Regions from separate parts of the Bacillus songklensis genome, predicted to be linked through region 3. Evidence: riboswitches for the same ligand, from Rfam matches in the RefSeq annotation. Region 3 holds a riboswitch; each other region holds the start of a gene.

Region 1 (7,246 bases), on a different contig from region 3:
ATTGCGGACTATCCGGTGTATGATAGATTTTTTCGCCTTTACTGTTTATATTGCCTTTTATCAAAGGCTGTTTGCAGCTCACTTTCTGTTCACTCTTTGTTTCGTTTTGCTCTACTTGATCTTCTTCAAATCCTCTATCCGTTGCGTAGTTCTCAATCGACCATATCTTTAATTCTTGCTTACGAGCCTTTTCCTGTATATCCCTAAATCGATCAACATATTTTGTATTGGGTTCAAATACATAAGCAACACGTGCATATCCCTTTTCAAGTAGTAATTCATTCAGCATTTTGCCATCAACCCATACATAAGCAAGCAAACGTCCATATTTATCTCTTTCTCCTACATCCATTTCTAGCTTGACTTCTTTTCCCTCAGGCAACAGCTCTTTAACAAAATTACTGGCTTCCTTTCCGTATGGTTGGACAGGTTTGGATGGATGGACAGACTCTGGAGTATCCACCAGCAACAGCCGAACTGTTTCTGATCGATTGTTCACTTCCACCTTGATCGTGTCCCCGTCGACTACCCGCTCCACTACCGCTGGGATTTTGGAATCCTGCTGTTGACATGCAGGCAATATAACAATAATAAGTGTTAATATTGCAACCATCCAAAGATTCTTGAAATATGTATATCTCATTTTCTGTTCTTCTCCTCTCACCTTGGCTCATCAACAGAAAAAGAGTCTGGCTTTTTCACCAAACCCTTTTATCCCGCATTAAAGGGCAGTAAAATCCTCACTTCAAAACATAGCATAATCGGAGAAGTCTAAGTGGGAATCCCTTCCCTGATCTAGACGTTTCACTCCTTCCTACAGAACCCAAAAGCGGTTCTGTAGGAAGGAGTTCCAACGCACGTCGGAGCTAAACAGTCGCCTCCGCTCCTCTTTACCCAAACGTACTTCTTAATTCAACAGAAGGGTATTTCTCTTGGAACATGCGCAGTACAAAATCATTTTCAAATAATAATACAGGGTTTTCTTCCCGGTCCTCAACCAACATAACACGGGAATCGATCATTTTATCTTGCAAGTCTTCCTTATTGATCCATTTAGCCGCAACATGGCTTAAACGTTGAAACTCGATATCCACTCCATATTCATTTTTCATTCTGTACTCAAAGACCTGGAATTGCAGCTCCCCGACAGCCCCGAGAATGTAATCACCAAAATAAGGAGTGCGGTAAAGCTGGACAGCTCCTTCCTGTACCAATTGAGTGATTCCTTTTTCGAAGTGCTTCCCCTTCATCGCATTTTTGACACGCACTTTCGCAAATAGTTCAGGGGGGAACGTTGGTAATGGATTAAACTGAAAAACAGATGCCCCTTCTCCAACGAGGGTATCCCCTATTTGATATGTTCCTGAATCATATAATCCGATAATATCCCCGGCATATGCTTCCTCTACCGTTTCGCGGCTGGAAGCCAAAAATTGGTGGGATTGTGACAATTTTAACTTTCGTCCTGTTCTGGACAGAGTAACGTTCATGCCCCGCTCGAATTTACCTGAACATACCCTTACAAACGCAATTCGGTCACGGTGGGCTGGATTCATATTTGCTTGAATTTTAAAGATAAAACCGGAGAAATTTGTATCCGTAGGATCGATTTCACCATTTGATGACTCGCGAGACTGCGGCGGCAACGTTAATTGCAAAAATTCATCAAAGAAAGACTGTACACCGAAGTTAGCGATGGCGCTGCCGAAAAAGACGGGTGTGAGCTTTCCTTTCTTGACTTTTTCCATGGAAAAATCATTTCCTGCTTCATCTAAAAGAGCAAGCTCATCGGCTAAGGAAGGAAGATAACCTTCATCAATATGCTCGGTCACATCATCTGTTACAGTCGTTCCATCAAAATCGACGAAAAACGAATCTTCATTTCCCCGATACACCTCAATTTTCTTTTGAAAACGGTCATATGTTCCCTGGAACCTCTTTCCCATCCCAATCGGCCAAGTAACGGCATACGACTCGATTCCAAGCACTTCTTCAATCTCTTCTAATAACTCCAGCGGATCTTTTCCTTCGCGATCTAACTTGTTTATAAATGTTAAGATTGGGATTCCGCGCATGCTGCATACTTTAAATAATTTAATGGTCTGTTCCTCAATTCCTTTTGTACCATCAATCACCATCACGGCACTGTCCACAGCCGTCAACGTACGATACGTATCCTCGCTGAAGTCCTGGTGCCCCGGTGTGTCCACGATGTTAATATGGTGGTCCTTATAATAGAATTGCATGACACTTGATGTAACGGAAATTCCGCGCTGCTTTTCAATTTCCATCCAGTCAGACGTTGCATACTTCCCGGTTTTTCTGGCTTTTACCGTACCTGCAGAGCGAATCATACCGCCTAATAGTAACAATTTCTCCGTTAATGTTGTTTTCCCGGCATCCGGGTGGGAAATAATCGCAAAGGTGCGTCTTGATTCAACTTGTTCTTTTTGTTTCTGATGATTCATTTTCCTAGTCCTCTCTCAAATCGATACAATTTTTCACTTATGATTAACTGTATGTGTTTTAGTTAAGTAACGTTTATACTCCTTGTTAACCTGCAACTCGCTCTTATCCATAATAATATTTATTGGCTCAATTTAAAATGGAATTTCCTTGCTTTTGATCAAAAAAAGCCAATCCTATATGCTGCCGTGTTGAAATTGTAGCATAGCCATCGCTTCTAAACAAACAACTCTGTAGTCACTTTTCTGTTTTTATAGCAGATGATATCGTATAATTTTTCCTTCTCATTTGTGACGATAAAATGATCTTGTTTTCTAAAAACTATGCTAAAGTCTAGTGTCGATTTATCCACTTTCAACTTCCGCTGAAATTGTGTGAAATGGCCATTTCACACAATTGATCCCAAAATAATAAAAACAACATTGTTCTTTAATAAAGCTTTTCTAAAAAAGATTTAAAAAGAAAGAAGCTAAAGAAATGAAAGGGGTACACCATGATTGAATATACTGGAGAAAGAATTCAAGGCGAACCTTCCAATGAGCCTTTCCATGTTCATCAACTAACGGCACATGAATTCCAACATTTATTTCGTGATCATTCACATGTAGAGTTTTTTACCAACGCGGCGTTCTCACCGAGAAAGGAAGAGAAGGAATGCACTATCCTCTGGGTATTGCCGTTTAGCCTTCCCTGGTCATGTCAGCTCTTTCTATAGCTAAACATTCCCGCTTACTCTTAATATGTAAAAATCAAAAAAGACAGAAGGTGATAAAAAAGGTGGCTTTTATGATCGTATGTCCAAAATGTAAAGGGGTTGGGAAACAAAAAAGGAAATCGTTTATCATTTCAGTCACGAAAAAGTGCACCACCTGTAAAGGAATGGGGAAAATAGACATTTCAAAAAAGTAGCTCTATGCCTTGTGAAGGCATAGAGCTAAGGATATCGCCCATCACTTTTCCTTAAGGTTGTTAGAAGGAGCAAATTAAATAACAAAAAGTCAGCCGCTCGGCTGACTTTTTGTTATTTACCCCTATAGCTTTCGCTTACTCCATATACTTTTCGCTCTTTTTCCTTCTTTATCGCTGAAAACCTGGGGAATCCGATCAAAATGGAAATCACGCCGCAAATCGCGATTAAAATCGGATAGAAAGAATAAGGTAAAACACTAATAGGTGAAATAGCCGCCAGCTTAGCTGCTGTTAAGATTTGTGCTCCATATGGAATTAAACCTTGAACACCGCACGAGAAAATGTCGAGTAAGCTCGCTGATTTGCGCTTATCAATCTCGTACTGATCCGCAATGTTTTTCGCGAGCGGGCCTGTGAAAATGATAGAAATGGTGTTATTGGCAGTTGAAAAGTTAGTTAAGCTTACAAGGCCGGCAATACCGAACTCCGCTCCCTTTTTAGACTTAATGTTTCGAGTCATTAAGTTTAATAAATAATCAATACCGCCGTTATACTTGATAATTTCAACCATTCCGCCAATCAACAAAGCAAGAATCACCAATTCCGCCATGCCTAAAATGCCTTCGGTTACTTTTGGGAAAAGGTTTGATAATGTGTAGCTTCCGTCTGCCAGGCCAATCACACCCGCTAAGACAGTACCGCCTGTCAATACTGCAAGTACATTAAATCCTAACAATGCAGTAATCAATACTCCTACATAAGGAAGGATTTTCACCCAATCGAAACTCTCTGCTGCTACTTCGGAATGATTTCCCATTGTGACAGCAATCAAGATAATACATGTTAAAATGGCAGCCGGCAATACAATGAAGAAATTCGTCTTAAATTTATCCTTCATTTCCGTTTGCTGTGTACGCACCGCTGCGATCGTTGTATCAGAGATGAATGATAAATTATCACCAAACATCGCGCCGCCGATGACCGCTGCCATAGATAGAGCCATTGAAATATCGGTCTCAGCGCTGATTCCGACTCCGATTGGCGCCAACGCTGCAATGGTTCCCATGGAAGTGCCCATCGATAGCGAAATAAATGCTCCAATGACAAATAAACCGACGACTAAAAAGCTTGGAGGAAGAACAGACAATGCTAGATTAACCGTGGATTCCACCGCTCCCATACCTTTTGCCGTTTCAGAGAAAGCACCTGCCAGAATGAAAATGAACGTCATGATAATAATATCCGGATGACCTGCCCCAGCTGCGAATCGCTCCACCTTTGTCGTTAACGTTTCCTTCCGATTCATGATCAATGAGACTGTTGCGGCAATTAAAATGGCCACCAAAACAGGCATTTTATAAAAATCCCCTGTAATCACTCCAGACCCGACAAACAAAGCTAAAAATATGACTAACGGCATTAAAGCCAATGGATTTCCCTTTGATTTTTCCAATGATTGCACCTCTCTTTTAATATTGATAAAAGTATAGATCCATCAAAAAGACCCCTTCTCACAAACAAGAAGAGGTCTTATATACAATATATAAGAAACACTCTCCCCATCTCTCAAGCATAACGCCTGCTGGATTTGGCACAGCACTCTTTTTAGAGTCCGCTGCCGAGACATCGTCGGGCCAGTCCCTCCGTCTCTCTCGATAAGAAGATTTAGTTATTGTCTTTCCGGAATTACCTTAACCTACTTTAAGGGGTTTAACCCCAAAAGTCAAATATTATTTTACTAAAGTTAAATATAACCAAAAGACAGTGTTCGAGGTTTGAAACATGGCCCGAATGTGTAGGTTAAATAAGACAGTAAACCTTATATAAACTCTAAAGGAAAGGGAGAAGAAAAAGTTGAACAGCGTGTTTCCATACTACCTGCACCCTGATCATGAAAACGAAAAATCAATAGTGGTTCAGCCGATTGAAAAAGATTTCTTTCAAATGTCAACCCTTGAGCTCTCCAAGTCTTTACTCGGCTGTCTCCTCGTAAAAGAGACAAAGGAAGGAACCACCTCCGGCTTTATAGTGGAAACGGAAGCATACATCGGTCCCGGTGACAGAGCATCCCACAGTTACGGCAACCGAAGAACAAAAAGAACGGAGATCATGTTTGGAGAAGCTGGCTATGTGTATACATACGTCATGCATACCCATTGTTTAGTGAATGTGGTCAGCGGAGAACTCGAAAAGCCGGAAGCCGTTCTTATCCGCGCACTAGAACCATTCAGCGGACAATCTCTTATGAAGGAAAGAAGAAAAGGAATGACCGATATAAAAAATTGGACGAACGGTCCCGGAAAGCTCACAAAAGCGATGGGTATCACCATGGAAGATTACGGCCATCCTATTTTCAGGCCTCCCCTATTTCTCTCAAAGGGATTCATTCCGGAAAGTATCTCGCAAGGAAAAAGAATCGGCATTGAGAACTCGGGAGAGGCCCGTGACTATCCATGGCGTTTTTGGGTTACAGGAAATAAATTTGTATCTAGATAGAAATAATGAAAAAGGTCAGCTTGGGCGGCTGACCTTTTTCATTATTAGATTGGTACATCCTCTTTGGTTTCTCTATTTCTTAATCGCACCAATTTCACAATATTGATGATGATCGTTTTAGTAACCGCATATAGAGGAACACCTAAAATCATCCCTAGCACTCCAGCGAGATTTCCTGCTACCAATAAAATGATGATGATGGTAAGCGGGTGAATATCCAAACGTTTTCCAATGACCAGCGGCGAAATAAAGTTACCGTCAATTTGTTGTACAATCGTAATCACGACAATAACAAGCAACGCTTTGGTCGGTGAATCAAGCAACCCGATGACTACAGCCGGAGCTGCCCCGATAAAAGGGCCAAGATACGGAATGATATTCGTGATCGCTACTACAATCGCCAAAGTGAGTCCATAAGGCAAGCCAATAATTAAGTATCCAATGAAGGTAAATATTCCAACAAACAATGCCACCAAAAACTGCCCCTGAATATAGGCAGATAATGTTTCGCCTGTTTCCTCAATAATATGAAGACCATCTCTTCGATAAGAAGAAGGTAAGAAACGAACGGCTGCCTTCGGAAACTTATGGCCATCCTTAAACATATAAAACAAAATGAAAGGAACAGTCACAACAGTTAACGTAATATTTGCAATAACGCCAAATACCGTTCTCACACTTCTCGTAAGATTATCAGGTAAAGACGCTGCATAATTTGTCAAAGTCTCTTCCATCTTTTCAAGAGAGACAAACTCTTGTCCTAACATCCACTTAAACCATTTTGATTGAGATAAATCATCAAAAAAGATACGGATTTTCGAAATATAAGACGGCATGTTGCGGACCAAGTCCGTAATTTGATCTGATAAAATAGGCGCAACTACCCCTATTCCAACACTCATTAAACCAATAAACACTATATATAAAATGAGGATGGCCAAATTCCGAGGAATTTTATATTTAATTAAAAAATTGACAATCGGGCTAAATAAGAAATAAAGAAAGCCCGAAATTAAAACCGGAAAGAAAAGAGTCGACACGAACACCACAATTGGCTCAAATAAAAAAGAAATCTTCGTGCTGACATAAATAATCAATACAATTAACAAAATTTGAAGCGTCCAAAATTGTACTTTTGACTTTGACACGTATTCACTTCCCCTGTTTAAATATCTTTATCTTTAAAATAAATCTCCTTCTCTTTACATGCAAGCACAATGTTTCATCTTCTAAAATCTTTATTACCGAAAGAACAAAAGTTTAAAACCTCATTCTTTTTATACACTATCAGTTTGACAAAATAACAGACGCATGAAACCTTTTTATGCTTCAATCGCAAAACATGGCAAGACTTATTTTATTTTGTGGTGAATAC
Region 2 (7,480 bases), on a different contig from region 3:
AAGTGGCACCATTTTAAACCTTGTTGGTTATGCATGGGCAGGTTTTGGTTCAGCGTTTGGACCAGCAATTTTGCTAAGCTTATACTGGAAACGCATGACGAAATGGGGGGCCCTCGCCGGTATGGTTGTAGGTGCAGTAACCGTTCTTACATGGGTCAATGTTCCGGCTTTAAAAGATCTTATGTATGAAATGATTCCAGGGTTCTTCTTAAGCTTACTTGCTGTTATTATTGTCAGCTTATTAACGAAGGAACCGTCCGAAAAAGTACAAGATACATTTGAAGAGATGGAAGAAACCATGATTGAAGAAACCATGATTGAAGAAACCAAATAATTGACAAAAAAAGGGGCTGATTCAAAAGCCTCCTGATGACGGTAATCATCGTTTTTTTCTGTGGTGGGCCGCCACCGCCATGCTTGATTTTCCTGGATTTTCAGTGACGGTCCATTGCAGGAGGTTGTCCCTAAAGTATGTTCTTTGTACTTTTGGGACAACCTCTTTTCTTCATATAAAATGTGTTCAAGAATAAACCCTTTTCTCCTACATATCTTTTAGTAATCATTTGTTAAAAAATGATGTGTATTTTTCCTATTTTTGAATTAAAAGAAAGGAGAAAGAATGATGAACCCATCCTTTTACCCCCACACTTATTATCCGCATTCGCCTCCATCCCTGTCCCATGCACCTAACACCATTACCGTTCACGGACAAGGCACTGTCAAAGCGATACCCGATACGATTTCGATGACGATCGGCGTAATGACGGAAAACCTTAATGTGCAGGAAGCGTTAAAGGAAAATTCTGCAAAGTCAACTCAATTAATTCAGGCACTGAATCAAATGGGTATACGTGATGAACAAATTGAGACCGCTTCATTTACCATCAATCCAAAATATGATTATAGCGATGGTAAAGCAACGTTGATCGGTTATGAAGTTCAACATTTGTTTACACTTACGGTGAAAGATGTCAAGCAGGCAGGAGAAGTGTACAAAACAGCTGTCGACAGCGGAGCGAACATTGCCAGGAATCTACAGTTTCAACTTCAAAATGCAGATCTTTATTATCAGGAAGCATTAAAGCTCGCCGTCCAAAACGCAAAAGAAAAAGCCTATACGATTGCCCGTTCTTTGAAAGCTACCTTACACGAACCCCCTGTTGAGATAATTGAGGAAACCCTCTATCCGGTTTACGAAAGTGCTGTCAGTCCAAAAGCAACCGTTCTGGCTGCCCAATCCGTTCCTCCTATCCAGCCGGGGGAACAGCGGCTGCAGGCACAACTCAAAGTTGTTTTCTCATATGGATGATGGTTGCCTCCTTTTCCTTCAATTGATATAGTGAAGGAAAAGGAGGCTTTACGATGACTTACCGGGAAACGGATTATCTTCAACTTTTAAATGCCTACCGTGAACTATGGGTAAACCGTTCATTAAAACTTAAAACCGATGAGGGGAAAAATTATCACGAAAAAGAGATTTTATATGAAGCAATAAAAAAAGATTTGCTTGATGAAATGACTCATCCTCGTGTACGCCAGCCTGCTGACAGAAAGCTTCAATTGGCCAAGAGGAGAATTGAAGAATCAAATATAGAGGATCATATGAAAAGAGAGCTTATTTCTTTATACGATTTTATTTATGATGAAGTTAAATCCACGTAAATAAATTAGCATGGATAAAAAACCATCCATGCTAATTTATTTACGCATATCTTTTCTTTATTTCAACACTGTATTGGACAACAAGCCGCTTTCAAGAGCGTGTGCAAAGTCTTCTTGTAAATCCTCTGCTTCTTCTAAACCAACAGATAAACGCAAAAGCGAACCGGTAATGCCTATTTCTTCTCTCGCTTCTTTCGGTATACTGGCATGGGACATTGTAGCCGGATGTGTCAAAATCGATTCTACTCCTCCAAGGCTTACACCGACAGCTGGTAAAGTAACAGTTTTTAAAAAGTGATGAGCTAACTGCTCGTCCTTTACTTTAAAGGAAATAATGGCTCCGAATCCCGAAGCTTGCCGCTTTGACAGCTCATGGTGAGGATGTTCGGTTAACCCCGGATAATATACTTTTTCTACTAATGGGTGATTTTTCAGCCAATAAGCCAGCTTTTCTGCTGTTTGTTGCTGCTGTGCCAGCCGAACCTTTAATGTTTTAAGGCCACGGAGCAATAACCAGCTGTCCTGGGGCCCTAAAACGGCTCCAAAGGCATTTTGCACGAATTTCACTTCTTTTGCCAATGCCTCCGATGAAGTGATGACTACTCCTGCCACTACATCGCTGTGCCCTCCAATATACTTTGTCGCACTGTGAATGACAATATCCGCTCCTAATGCCAATGGCTGCTGCAAGTACGGTGTCATAAATGTATTATCAACAATCGTTATAAGACCATGTTTTTTTGCGGCCTCGGAAGCCTTTCGAATATCTGTGACATTTAAAAACGGATTAGACGGGCTTTCAATATACAATGCCTTTGTTTGGGATGTTACTGCTTTTTCAATTTCCTCGACCTTTGTTGTATCAACGAACACCGTTTTGATGCCAAACTTTGAGAAAAGTTGCGTTAATACGCGGTATGTTCCTCCGTAAATATCATGAGAAACAATAATTTCATCACCGCTTTGGAATAGACAAAGCACAGAGGAAATAGCAGCCATTCCGGTAGAGAAGGCAAACCCGGCGTTTCCTCCTTCCAACTGTGCCACTGTTTGTTCAAGTGCTTCCCTGGTTGGGTTTCCGGAACGAGAATAATCGTAACGGTTGGTTTCTTCTACATCTTGATGAAAGGTAGACACTTGATAAATCGGAACTGAAACCGCTCCGTAATGTTCGCCGATATCTGTTTTAGCATGGATCAGCTTTGTACCAAATTGGAGACTGCGTTCATTTTCGGTAAGCATCGAATACCTCCTTTAAATCTTGAATGATATCATCTGCATGTTCAATTCCAACGGAAAAACGCAGCAAGCGATTTGTTACCCCAATGGCATTGCGAATCTCTTCCGGAATATCCGCATGTGTTTGTCTTGCCGGGAACGTAATTAAACTCTCTACTCCCCCTAAACTTTCTGCAAACGTGATTAGTTTCAAATTCTCCAATAAATATGGAACAAGATTTTCATCCCGAACGGAAAAGGAGAGCATGCCGCCAAATCCGCTTGATTGCTTTTTCATAATTTCATAACCCGGATGCGTTTCCAGTCCTGGGTAATATACGTGTTCCACATCAGGCTGTTCCACTAGCCAATGGGCAATTTTCAAGGCATTTTCCTGGTGTTTTTCCATTCGAAGGCCCAGGGTCTTCACTCCCCGCAGCAACAACCAGCTATCCTGCGGTCCTAAAATGGCTCCGATTGCATTTTGATAAAATTTGACTTTCTCTCCTAGCTCGCTACATCGAGTGACAACCAAACCTGCAATCACATCATTATGCCCTCCAATATATTTGCTGGCGCTATGTACCACAATATCTGCTCCCAGCTCGATTGGCCGCTGACAATAAGGAGACAAAAACGTGTTATCCACAATGGTAAGTAATTGATGCTGTTGAGAAATTTCCACCATCGCCGCTATGTCTGTCACTTGCATTAACGGATTTGTCGGCGTTTCAATGAAGATTGCCTTTGTATTTGATTGAACTCCTTCCTTCACTGCATCAATGTTCGCTGTATTTACATAACTGACACTTACACCTATGTCTTGTAAAATATCGCTTAACAGTCGATAGGTTCCTCCATATAAATCTTCTGACACTATTAAATGATCGCCATTTTTAAATAAATTGAAAACAGCTGCAATGGCTGCCATTCCTGAAGAAAAAGCAAACCCTGCCGCTCCGCTTTCCAGTACCGCAATAGCATCTTCAAGAGCCGTTCTTGTCGGGTTGGCTGTTCGTGAATAGTCATACCCGGTGCTCTCTCCTAAACGCGGATGCTGGAAAGTTGATGATTGATAGATCGGGGTGGTAATGGATCCGGTTGAAGGATCTTTCCCTACCCCGGATCGAACTAACAATGTCTCAATATGCATTTCTCGTTCTCTCCTTGTCGTAAGAATTTCTCTCGCAAAAACATTTTTCATCCACCCACGAAACAGCTCTTTCTCTGCACCAAAAGTTTTGAATTTTTCGAAAAGAGATATTTTGAAGGTGATCCTCAAGTTAAAAAGCAAATGTCTTTTATTTCCAATGCGGAATGAATCGTCAACTCATGAAAAAAACACCCTTCTGCAGATGGAAGAGTGTTCGTTTCGGTTATGTCACTAACGGAAACTCTCATCTGCTAGAACATCACCGTTCTACAGGAATTAGCACCGTTCAAATCAAATGATTTGATTTGATGGTTGCCGGGCGTCATAGGGCCAGTCCCTCTGCCTCTCTGGATAAGAGCAATATAAATATTAAATTCATTATCGGTCATTTGCTTCTTGTTATAAACTTTAATCAAGAAACCTTTATTTGTCAATAAGAATTTTCTCAAAAATCGAAATTATGTTTTATAGTCGTTTGTATGATAGAGATGATTGCGGAATTACTATAAAATAGTAAACCCGTTTAGTACGTTTTTACCTGGAGGCTCGTATACATAAAGTATAAAAGCATAATAGAGACAATCGAGGGGGCAGCGAATGAATAGCAACTAAAGAGGTGATAACGTAAATATGGAGCCCTCAGTTTTATTAACCATTACTGCTTTTCTTTTCACTATGTCTCTTATCTTTATCCGTCCAAAAGGCATGAATGAAGCGACAGCCGCTTTTATGGGGGCAATGATTGTTCTCATTTCCGGCACGGTTACAATAGACAATTTAATAGAAATCGGATTGAAAGTAAGTGGAGCTGCCATCACGATTATTTCTACTATTATCATGGCTATCGTGTTGGAAAGCATTGGATTTTTCAGATGGATGTCGGCTAAACTTTTTCTTTTTTCAAAAGGGTCAGGAATTCGTTTATTTTGGCTGACAAATTTATTATGTTTTTTCATGACACTTTTTTTTAACAATGATGGAAGTATTCTTATCACAACCCCCATCCTGCTTATATTATTAAAAAACCTTAAACTAAAACCCCATCATCAAATCCCTTACTTGTTAAGCGGTGCACTGGTCGCAACCGCTTCGAGCGCCCCAATTGGTGTCAGCAACATCGTAAATTTAATCGCGCTGAAAATTATTGATATGGACTTGTATGAGCATACAGCCCTCATGATTGTTCCGGGAATGGCGGGTCTTTCGTTTATGTCCTACCTGTTATTTCTTTATTATCGAAAGACTCTTCCTAAAACCCTTTCGGCATCAAAAGATTCTTATGAGAAAATAAATGACCCTTATTACCATCCATTAAAAGCCAGTAATCGTGCTCATCAAACAAAATTGATGAGAAACGTCTTGCTCTTTGTAATGGCGGTCCGGTTAAGCTTGTTTGTCGCTTCCTTTCTCCATATCTCTGTCTCATTGGTAGCCGTAACGTGTTCCTTATCTCTTCTTTTTTGGAGATGGATTTATTTAAAGGTGTCTCCGCTCGATATCTTAAAGAAGACACCTTGGCACATTTTCGTTTTTGCTGTTTGTATGTATATTGTCATTTATGGATTGAATAATATTGGCTTGACAGTTTTCCTAGTTGAGCAGCTCAATCCTTTGTTAGCCGAAGATTTATTTAGTGCCACAATGATTATGGGATGGCTGTTAACCTTTTTATCCAATTTATTCAATAATCATCCTGCCCTAATGATCGGAACAATTACGTTAACAGAAATGAACCTTGACGCACCAGTAATGAAAACAATCTACTTAGCTATGATTATCGGAAGCGATATAGGAGCTCTTCTACTCCCAATTGGCACATTAGCCACACTCATTTGGATGCACATGTTACACCAGGCAAAAGTTCATGTAAAATGGAGTCACTATTTAAAAACGACCCTGACTATTATACCAATCACTGTTATATTTACCCTCATTGTATTATATTACTGGGTATTGCTCGTATACATTTAATAATTGCGGCTCTTACGAACTATAGCAATAAACTGGAACCGATTTTTTCATCTGTAGCCAAAAAAGGTCAATGAGTGTAAACTCATCGACCTTTTATTATGGCAAGTGAATGGATTTTAAATGCATTAGCTTCCAAAACACAGTCTCCCCGTTTGCATTTGCCAGCTCTACAATATTATTTGAAATATTTTTGATCAGACCAATTTTGTTTGGCTGATCCCCTAAATCGAATACAACAAGCCGTCCTTCATTTTTCTTCAATTGCTCTTCAAATGTACGCGATAATGGAATATTTGAAGGATTGACAGGAAGATCTTCATTGCTTAGTGTGTAAGGAGTTGAGTTATGGCTGTATGGGGTTAACCATTTTAAATGGTGTAAAGAAATAAAAATCGTTTTATATACAGGTGAGTAAAAAACAAAATAATCATTTAAGACGCTTGTCACATAGCCGTGTAGAGACTTATTTCCTGTAACGTAAATTTCTACAAAGCGTCCCTTAGCATATTGCAGCGTTTTTCGATAAGAAATGCTTTCTGACTCATGCACTAAAGGTGGTGGATCATGATTCTCTAAATCTAATTCGTCTGTATATGCCTCCTTAACACTATGCACATGCAGCAATGGTATATACATGAACTGTGTTCCATCATATAAAACAAGAATGTCTAATCCCACATCTATTAATTTGCCTGTAAAGAAGGTTTTCCCCGTAATCTCCATCTCTACATATTTTCCAATATATCTTTGTAACATTACATTTTCCTCCTTCCTTTCGTGCTAACAAAAAGGGTGCAAAGAGCACCCCAATTAAGGAAAATATGGAGCTGATTTGACTTACCCTTTCCAGCGATAATCCTTTGTTTTTAAGACTTGCTCACGCGGAATTTCTCTATAGTCTCTATTAGAGTGTCTTGATCTTCTTGATCTTCTTGAGTCGTTTGAGCCGCCTGAACCCCTTGAGTCCATCCCATCCGTTGCTTGCATACCTACCATCGCTTCCTGTTGATCTTGCTGTTGATCTTGCTGCTGATCATCTTGCTGATCATCTTGCTGATCGTTTTGCTGATTTTGCTTTAAAGCACCTTTAGGCCCTAAGCATATGCTTTTTACGTGAAACGGTTGCAAGCGCAACACTTCCTGGTTTTGAACAAGTGTGAAGCTATCTGGTTTAGTTTCTACCAGAATTCCCTCTACTGCTTCTGGACCTCCTGTATTTACAGATACCCACTTATGGGATAAATTTCTGAACAATTGACTGAAGCTTTTCGCTTTCATATATTCAGGAGTTTGATTCAACATCATATTATCATTCATGTCATTATTAAATGCTTGATAGCCATTATTAAATGCTTGGTTGCCATTATTAAATGCTTGGTTGCCATTATTGGATCCTTGGTTGCTCTCACATATACTCTTTATGTGTTGAATGTTAAAATAAACAACACCATCGTCTTCTGTCATAAGTACAATATA
Region 3 (7,480 bases):
AAATAAGCCTTCGACCAGGGCCCGCAAGGGAAATGGGCGAAGACTTATGCGTAACGAATTTATGTAATATAGAAAAAACGCCCGTTTCAGGCGTTTTAGAGAAGATTTGCCAGGAATGCTTTCCATCTGGGGACGCGTTTTTCATGAGGGTCAGAAAGAGAAGCTTCCGTTTGTTTTTTTTCTTCTAGTTCTTGAATGCGGGATTCCAACTTTTGGATTTGCTTTTGGAGTTCATCAATTTCAGAGCGGTGTTCAAGAATTTGAAAAGTGACAACGTCTCCCGCTTTCTCTTCGGTACGACGTTCATTTTCGATGAGCCGCCTTAAAAGTAAATCGATTTGTTTTTGCATCTCCTGCCATTTTTTTGGTTCTTCAACGGATATAGAAACCGTCCCCTGACGTTTATCCGCAGGCAATTGCGCACGCGGCGGTTGTGTCTGTATTTGTTTTAGCTGTTCCACATGTTCCTCTGTAAATTCAAAATGTCCGAGTTCATTTTTTTCGCATGGAATGTCGTGCTGTTTAATCCATTTCAAGACGGTTTTTGGATTGACCCCAAGCTGTTTCGCCACATCGCTTGTTTTCATCATTTTCCTCACTCCATCCCCATTATGATACTGTCACATTTCGCGGAAAAAAGATGGATTCCTTCACAAATGACAAAACTAGTCGTTATTCAACAAACTCAGTTGATTTCCCCCAAGATACTTCCCGGACGGGAAGTATCTTGGGGGAAACCTTTCTGCAAAGTTTGCAGAAAGGGAAGAAAGTGACATATGTTCGAACCTGTTCATGAAAAGAAGCAAGATAAAAGATACTGAGCAATAGGAGGAAAAAACCATTATTCCCCTTTTCTCAAGCGCAAAAAGACCAACAAAAACCGAACTTTTTAGGCACATCCTTTAAATTGACTCATATTTTTTGGGGGAAAAATCAGTATTTCTCTTGCAAATCATGTGAAATACGAATATTATAGTAAAGGCTTTTTTAAATGTTCGTTATTCGGAGGTTATTATGTTTAAACTTAAAGAAAACAATACGAATATAAAAACGGAATTTGTAGCCGGGATTACAACGTTTTTAACGATGGTATACATTGTGATTGTGAACCCTGTCATCTTATCGGATGCAGGTGTTCCATTCGAGCAAGTCTTTACCGCAACTATCATCGCATCGATTGTCGGTACATTATGGATGGCGCTTGGAGCGAACTACCCGATTGCCATTGCCCCGGGAATGGGATTAAATGCTTACTTTGCTTATTCTGTAGTCGGTTCTCACGGCGGCATTGACTACCAAACGGCGTTCGCCGCTGTATTCGTAGCCGGTATTATTTTTGTTATTTTGTCATTAACGCCTTTTCGTGAAAAATTAATTGAAGCCATCCCAGAAAACTTAAAACACGGGATTACAGCCGGAATTGGTTTATTTATCGCCTTTATCGGTCTGCGTTTAACAAAGATCATCGTCCCCCATCCGACCAACCTGGTCGCACTGGGCGATCTTCATTCCCGTCCTGTAGTCTTAGCCTTGATCGGTTTGGCTGTCACGCTTGTATTAATGGCCTTAAACGTGAACGGAGCGTTGTTTTTCGGAATGATCATCACAGGAATCTTCGCCTACTTTATGGGCCTCCTTTCATTTAAAGAAGGATTTGTGGCGACGCCTCACCTTCCGGAAGGATTAATGATCGCCAACCCGCTTACGGCATTTGGCGATGTGTTTCAGCACAGCTTATATGCTGTCGTCTTTTCATTCTTGCTTGTCACGATTTTCGATACAACAGGGACAATGATCGGTGTGGCCCAACAAGCCGGATTGATGAAAGGCAAATCCATGCCTCGTGCCCGCCAGGCATTGCTGGCAGATTCATTCGGCACGTCGATTGGAGCCATGTTCGGGACAAGCCCGACAACAGCTTATATTGAATCATCTGCCGGTGTAGCAGCAGGCGGGCGCACGGGATTAACAGGATTAACGGTTGCCATTCTCTTCGCTGCCGCTGCCTTTTTCGGCCCGCTGGTCGGTGCGGTATCCGGGATTTCAGCCATTACAGCTCCAGCACTGATTATCGTCGGGAGCTTAATGATGGGAGCCATCGCTCAAATCAACTGGTCGGAGCTCGATGAAGCATTCCCTGCCTTCCTTGTAGTATTAAGCATGCCGCTTACATCAAGCATCGCAACAGGAATCGCATTGGGCTTCATTTCTTATCCATTATTGAAAATCATTAAAGGAAAAGCAAAAGAAGTGCATCCGCTTGTCTATATATTTGCTGTCTTGTTCTTCTACCAATTGACGTTTTTACCTCATTAAAAAATCTCCGTTTCCTCTTGGGAACGGAGATTTTCAGTATGGAACGGTGAAAAGCTCATAAAAGGTTGACCTTTCACATTGAAAGGAAACATCCAGCAATCCTTTCATTTCCCTGCCTGTTTCATGACGTTTCATTCTCTTTTTTCATGTTCAAAAACTCCTCTACCTTCCGTTTGCACTCTTTTCGATCATATCCCCAATATAGATCTCCCGCCAATCGCACAGGATCTCCGAAGAAGAAGCGCTCATACAAGGTTTGCCTCGTTCCGAACGCGCTCATGCACATGTCCCACGCAAGACGGAACAGCTTCACGCGCTCTTTTCCTCCCTTTGCGGCACCCTGGAGATAATGCTCCACATCCTCCTGAATGGCGGATGAAAAATCGGCCTCTGTCGGAATCGACACAAGTCCGCTCGCCCCAAGAAGCTGCAAAATTTCCATCAGTCTCGGGTAAAGCCTTGGATACGTATTGATTGCGACATACAGAGGTTGAACGTTCGGCGCCATCGTTCCCCATCGGTCTTGTTTCGCCTCCCATTCAGATGCCAGCAACAAGGCTCTTATTGATTCTAATCCAATGATGATCTCACTCATTTTTTCCTGTACGTGCTGATAGCGGCTAATTTCAATCATATCAACCATCAGCTGAGCAACACCTAACACAAACTCCGTTTTCACCACCTGACGAGAGACTACTTGATGAAGCACAAGCGGCGTATAACTGCTGTTTAAAAAAATCTGATTGGCCGCTTCAAGGTTATGGTAAAAGAAAACGCGATCCCATGGGACGGTTACCCGATTAAACACCACGATCGCATCCATCTCTTCAAATCTTGAACCAAGAGGGTGATTGAAGGTAGATGAATCATACGAAAAGGATTCGCGGCAAATGAATGTCAACCCTTCGGCATTGCTCGGAACCGAAAACGCAAATGCATAAGTGTCATCAAACATTTTCCCGCCTGTCGAATACACGATCATTTCATCCGTAATGCCGCCTTGGGTGGCCAGCAAGCGAGCCCCCTGGATGACGATCCCGTCGTCTGTTTCATCGACGATCCGTGCCGCAACAATGTTGTCTTCTTTTTCTGCATAACATCCGGAACGATTCACCTGCGGATTCACATACGTATGGGTAAACGATAGATCTTCCTCCCTCGCCTTTTCATAAAAAAGGCGTAAATTGTCTGCAAACGCCCGCTCCTTTCCTCTTAACACATCCGCAGCGGAGGCAAAGCCCATCAGCGCCGTGTTCATATAATCAGGGGACCGCCCCATCATCCCTGCTGTTGCGTTCGCCCAATGCCAGGTCGCCAATCGCCGCTTTTCCAAATCCTCTTTCGTTAGCGGCTGCATAAAAGACGTTCCCACACGTTCTCCAGTTTTAGGAGAAGCATATGTCATCAAATCCTTTAAGGCCGGGTTGACTTGCATGTCATATAAAGCTGCCTGACTTTTCATCACACCTGAAAAAGCGGGGTGTGATGAAATATTTCCTTCTACTTTTTTGCCATGAATCCATACGTTCGGCTGCATGGCATTAATTCGGTCTATATATTGCTTGCCTGAGATAGCCGGCATTCGTATTCACTCCCTCATTCGCTGACTGTATGTATTTATAGCTTATTCACCTGAGATGTGCCTGGCTTATTTGGACAAGTCAATTGAGAATATGGCCTAAAGAAAAGCGGAGCTTATACGTTCCTCTCCAATAAAAAAACCGTCTTTCACTCAGCCCGCGGCCAAATGAAAAACGGTTTCCCATTCCGTTCCTTCTATTATCTTTGTTGTTCTTCTTCCAAAAAGTCAATCACTTGATCGATTAGCTCTTTGCTGTTTAATTCATTTCCGTGATCGATGGACACTTCCATGAAAACGCTCCTTTCATCTCTTCTTGTTGTATAAGATAACACATTTTTTCCGATTTAGAACTTAAATTTTTTGTAAATTTTTTGACAAATTATTCACATTGCGCAAAAATCCTCTCCCCATCATAAGGGAGAGGATTTTCATTATAATTTAAACTGATGGATGATGTCAGTTAATTGCTCGCTCAATTGAAGAAGCTCCTCTGCAGAATGGGAAAGCGTACTGACTGCCCGTACTTGTTCTTCCGCTGAAGCGGTAATTTCTTCAGCCCCTGCCGCAGATTGCTGGGCAATGGCTGCAATGCTTTCGATGGCCTCTGCTACCTCTTGTTTTAAATGATCCATTTCCTTCATGCTGCCGGTTACATCACGAATGGAGGAAACCATTTTGGAGATGTTTGTTTCAATCTGCTGGAATGCCGTTTCTGTATCAGCTACGGCTTCTCCTTGTTTCGCAGAAATCGCCGTTGTTCGTTTCATTTCCTCTGCTGCTTTATTCGTTTCCCTTGTCCGAAAGCGATTCATCCCCCACCTACTCATTGGGCTACGCCCTTCTCATTCCTTCAGGTGGGGGTCTTCTCGCCTATTTATGATAAAAATAGGGCCTGATCATCCCGCGGCGGAATCGGAAATTGAAAGATCGTCATACAAGCGGCCGTTTTTTGTCGCTGACTTTTCAAAAATTCGGGTGTAGCATGAACGATAAGCTGGGCATTGTTGCGAAAGGTCACGATGGATTGATTCGTCTTCGTTGGATGGGGCACAATCTGAAGGATATGATGCAAAAACAGCCAAGTACAATGAAAGTGATTCGTAGATGTGGTAGGAAAAGCAAAAATGTTATGTAAGGGAGAAATCGGAATAGGCGTTCGTTTCTCATAATGAAACAAATAGACAATGGATTTCCGCCTCCCCTCATAAGTAGAGCCGCTCCTTATGCATGCTTCCTCGATGAGTTCAAGCGGTTGCATCGATGTATAATATCCTCCGAAGAAATCAAAAATCTTTGTCTGATAAGAAGGATGGGCATATGCTGTAATGGCCATTGTCGTCGCTGAAATACGATACTTTTCGTTTAATTTCATCGTTTTTCCTCCTCAAATGTTTTAGTAAAAATACATTTACATTATATAGGTATTTAGTCCTTTTTTTATAAAGCAGGTGTAAAGTATTTGTTAAAATTTGTAAAAATAAGAGGTGTGATGTAAATCCATGGAATAAGAAAGGTTCCCGCATGAACTCACGCAGGAACCATCTTTTTTTACACATATACGTTTTCACTGAGACGAAGTCCTACTTTCTTCAACTGAACGAGAAGCTGTTCATCAAGAGCATAAGGATGTTTTTTCTGCAGCTCCCCTGCCTTTTTTACATCCAATGCTACCGCATGGACATGCTGGGTGTGATACACGACGATTTCATAAAAGTTTTCAAGTTTTTGAACTTTCACCCGACATCGCTCGTCTTCTGACTGTAAACGCCTCTCTAAACTTTCTGCCACATGGCGCACCAACTCATCCGTTAAATCCTTCTTACAAAGATATCCTCTCACTAATCCACTTAAACTCATGGTCCCCATCCTCTCTTTTATTTCATTCGCTTAGGAGAACCAGACCCAAACAAAAAACTCTTTCCGCTTTAGATGCGAAAAGAGTTCCGTTTTCCGTCTTATCATCCAAAGCACGCGCTTTGCTGGTCGGAGCACCTTGCGCAATGCAGGTTGCTGTGACGTCATCGAGCCAGATCTCTCAGTCACTCTGGATAACTATTCAGTTAACAACTAATTTACCAAATATCCAAATACTTGTAAAGGGAAAAGAAGACCTATCAGCTTCTTCTTAAACCTTGAATTTCACCAACAAATCCTGCAAATCTTGGGCCAATTGACTCAATGAATAAGCGGCGCTTGAGATTTCCTCCATCGCAGCCAGTTCTTCTTCGGAAGCTGAGGCCACACTTTCAGCGCTGGCTGCCGATACTTGAGCCGTTTCCTCCAGAATGTGGGTAGCTTTCGTGATTTCAGCCGAATGCTGCCGGATGTTCGATGTTGCTCCCGCGATTTCCTTGATTTCCTGCTGGATGCGGAAAATGTCCTCTAATATTTTCGAGAAGTTTTGCCCTGCTTCGGTGACCACATCCATGCCGACCGCCACGCTTTCATTGCTTTCCTGCATGACCATATAGGCGGATTTCGTATCGACTTGAATCTCCTTGATTAAGGCTCCGATTTGATCGGCCGAGCGCTTCGATTCTTCTGCAAGCTTACGTACTTCGTCCGCTACAACCGCAAATCCCCGGCCGTGCTCGCCTGCACGCGCCGCTTCAATGGCAGCATTCAAGGCAAGCAAATTCGTCTGATCGGAAATGCCGGTAATCACTTCAATAATTTTTCCGATTTCAGTGGAGCGGCTTTCCAATGTTTTCACCACGTTCGTTGATTGAGTCACCGTATCCGTGATGCGCTGCATTTGTTCTTTTACTTTGTTCAGCGACTCATTCCCGATTTCCGCCTCTTTGGACGTATCCTCAGCAGAACGCTCCACTTCTTTTGAACGGACGGTCATCTCTTGGATAAGGTGATCCATTTCTTGAATGGAGCGGTTCGTTTGCTCGACATTCACGAGCTGGCCTTCCGCCCCCGCTGCCACTTCCTGGATGGACACTGTCACTTCATTTACCGCCGACTTCGTTTCATCGGCACTGGCTGTCAATTCCTCGGACGACGCAGCAACAGCTTGTCCTGTTTCGCTCACTTTTGTGATCAGTTCCTTCATATTATCAATCATATGCTGATATCTGTTTGTCAGCATCCCGATCTCATCTTTCGCTTTTAAAACCGGTACGTCCACTTGTAAGTTTCCATTTGCGATTTCATCGGTCGCATTGCTGATTTTTTCAATCGAAACGATGTATCTGCGCGTAAAAATGTACATCACCACACTTGCGATGACGACAGCGGCAAGTGTAAAGATGAATGTCATTAGCTTTAATTTACTTAACTGCTCATAAAACTCATCCTCATATGCCCCGATTCCAATCATCCAATCCCACGGTTCAAAATAAACGGAATAGGCGATTTTATTGCGCGCTTTTGCTTCCCCTTCATTTTTCCAGGAATATGTATAGAAACGTTTGCTCTCATCTTTTTGTTTGGCTGCTTTCATTAAATTAGGGACGACCGATTCCCCGTTATGATCTTTCAAATCGGCCATATTCTTGCCTTCAAAGCCTACCGGGTGAACTTGTGCGACATACTTGCTGTCATACACAAAAATATAGCCGTTGTCTTTATATA

What was found. Region 3 has a riboswitch for S-adenosylmethionine ahead of ACFOU2_RS07480 (hypothetical protein). Riboswitches for the same ligand answer to the same signal wherever they lie in the genome.
Region 1: it holds a riboswitch for S-adenosylmethionine, as region 3 does, so the genes downstream of both, ACFOU2_RS10460 (Na+/H+ antiporter NhaC family protein) here and ACFOU2_RS07480 (hypothetical protein) in region 3, are expected to answer to the same signal.
Region 2: it holds a riboswitch for S-adenosylmethionine, as region 3 does, so the genes downstream of both, ACFOU2_RS12025 (trans-sulfuration enzyme family protein) here and ACFOU2_RS07480 (hypothetical protein) in region 3, are expected to answer to the same signal.

What each region holds. Positions count from the first base shown of each region.
Region 1 covers NZ_JBHRZT010000043.1:173,561-180,806, forward strand. The annotation lists gene ACFOU2_RS10450 (thermonuclease family protein) at 1-643, opposite strand, end outside; gene ACFOU2_RS10455 (peptide chain release factor 3) at 891-2,468, opposite strand; gene ACFOU2_RS10460 (Na+/H+ antiporter NhaC family protein) at 3,488-4,795, opposite strand; SAM riboswitch class I at 4,932-5,037, opposite strand; gene ACFOU2_RS10465 (DNA-3-methyladenine glycosylase) at 5,254-5,871, shown strand; gene ACFOU2_RS10470 (AI-2E family transporter) at 5,916-7,019, opposite strand.
Region 2 covers NZ_JBHRZT010000052.1:150,503-157,982, forward strand. The annotation lists partial or broken gene ACFOU2_RS12005 (sodium:solute symporter family transporter) at 1-334, shown strand, start outside; gene ACFOU2_RS12010 (SIMPL domain-containing protein) at 623-1,309, shown strand; gene ACFOU2_RS12015 (hypothetical protein) at 1,363-1,662, shown strand; gene ACFOU2_RS12020 (trans-sulfuration enzyme family protein) at 1,720-2,904, opposite strand; gene ACFOU2_RS12025 (trans-sulfuration enzyme family protein) at 2,888-4,033, opposite strand; SAM riboswitch class I at 4,275-4,391, opposite strand; gene ACFOU2_RS12030 (arsenic transporter) at 4,664-6,004, shown strand; gene ACFOU2_RS12035 (DUF2642 domain-containing protein) at 6,101-6,760, opposite strand; gene ACFOU2_RS12040 (spore coat protein) at 6,842-7,480, opposite strand, start outside.
Region 3 covers NZ_JBHRZT010000026.1:74,374-81,853, forward strand. The annotation lists gene ACFOU2_RS07455 (MerR family transcriptional regulator) at 96-590, opposite strand; gene ACFOU2_RS07460 (NCS2 family permease) at 1,015-2,316, shown strand; gene hpaB (4-hydroxyphenylacetate 3-monooxygenase, oxygenase component) at 2,438-3,898, opposite strand; gene ACFOU2_RS07470 (hypothetical protein) at 4,330-4,725, opposite strand; gene ACFOU2_RS07475 (competence protein ComK) at 4,773-5,270, opposite strand; gene ACFOU2_RS07480 (hypothetical protein) at 5,447-5,755, opposite strand; SAM riboswitch class I at 5,851-5,953, opposite strand; gene ACFOU2_RS07485 (methyl-accepting chemotaxis protein) at 6,024-6,971, opposite strand; partial or broken gene ACFOU2_RS07490 (cache domain-containing protein) at 6,966-7,480, opposite strand, start outside.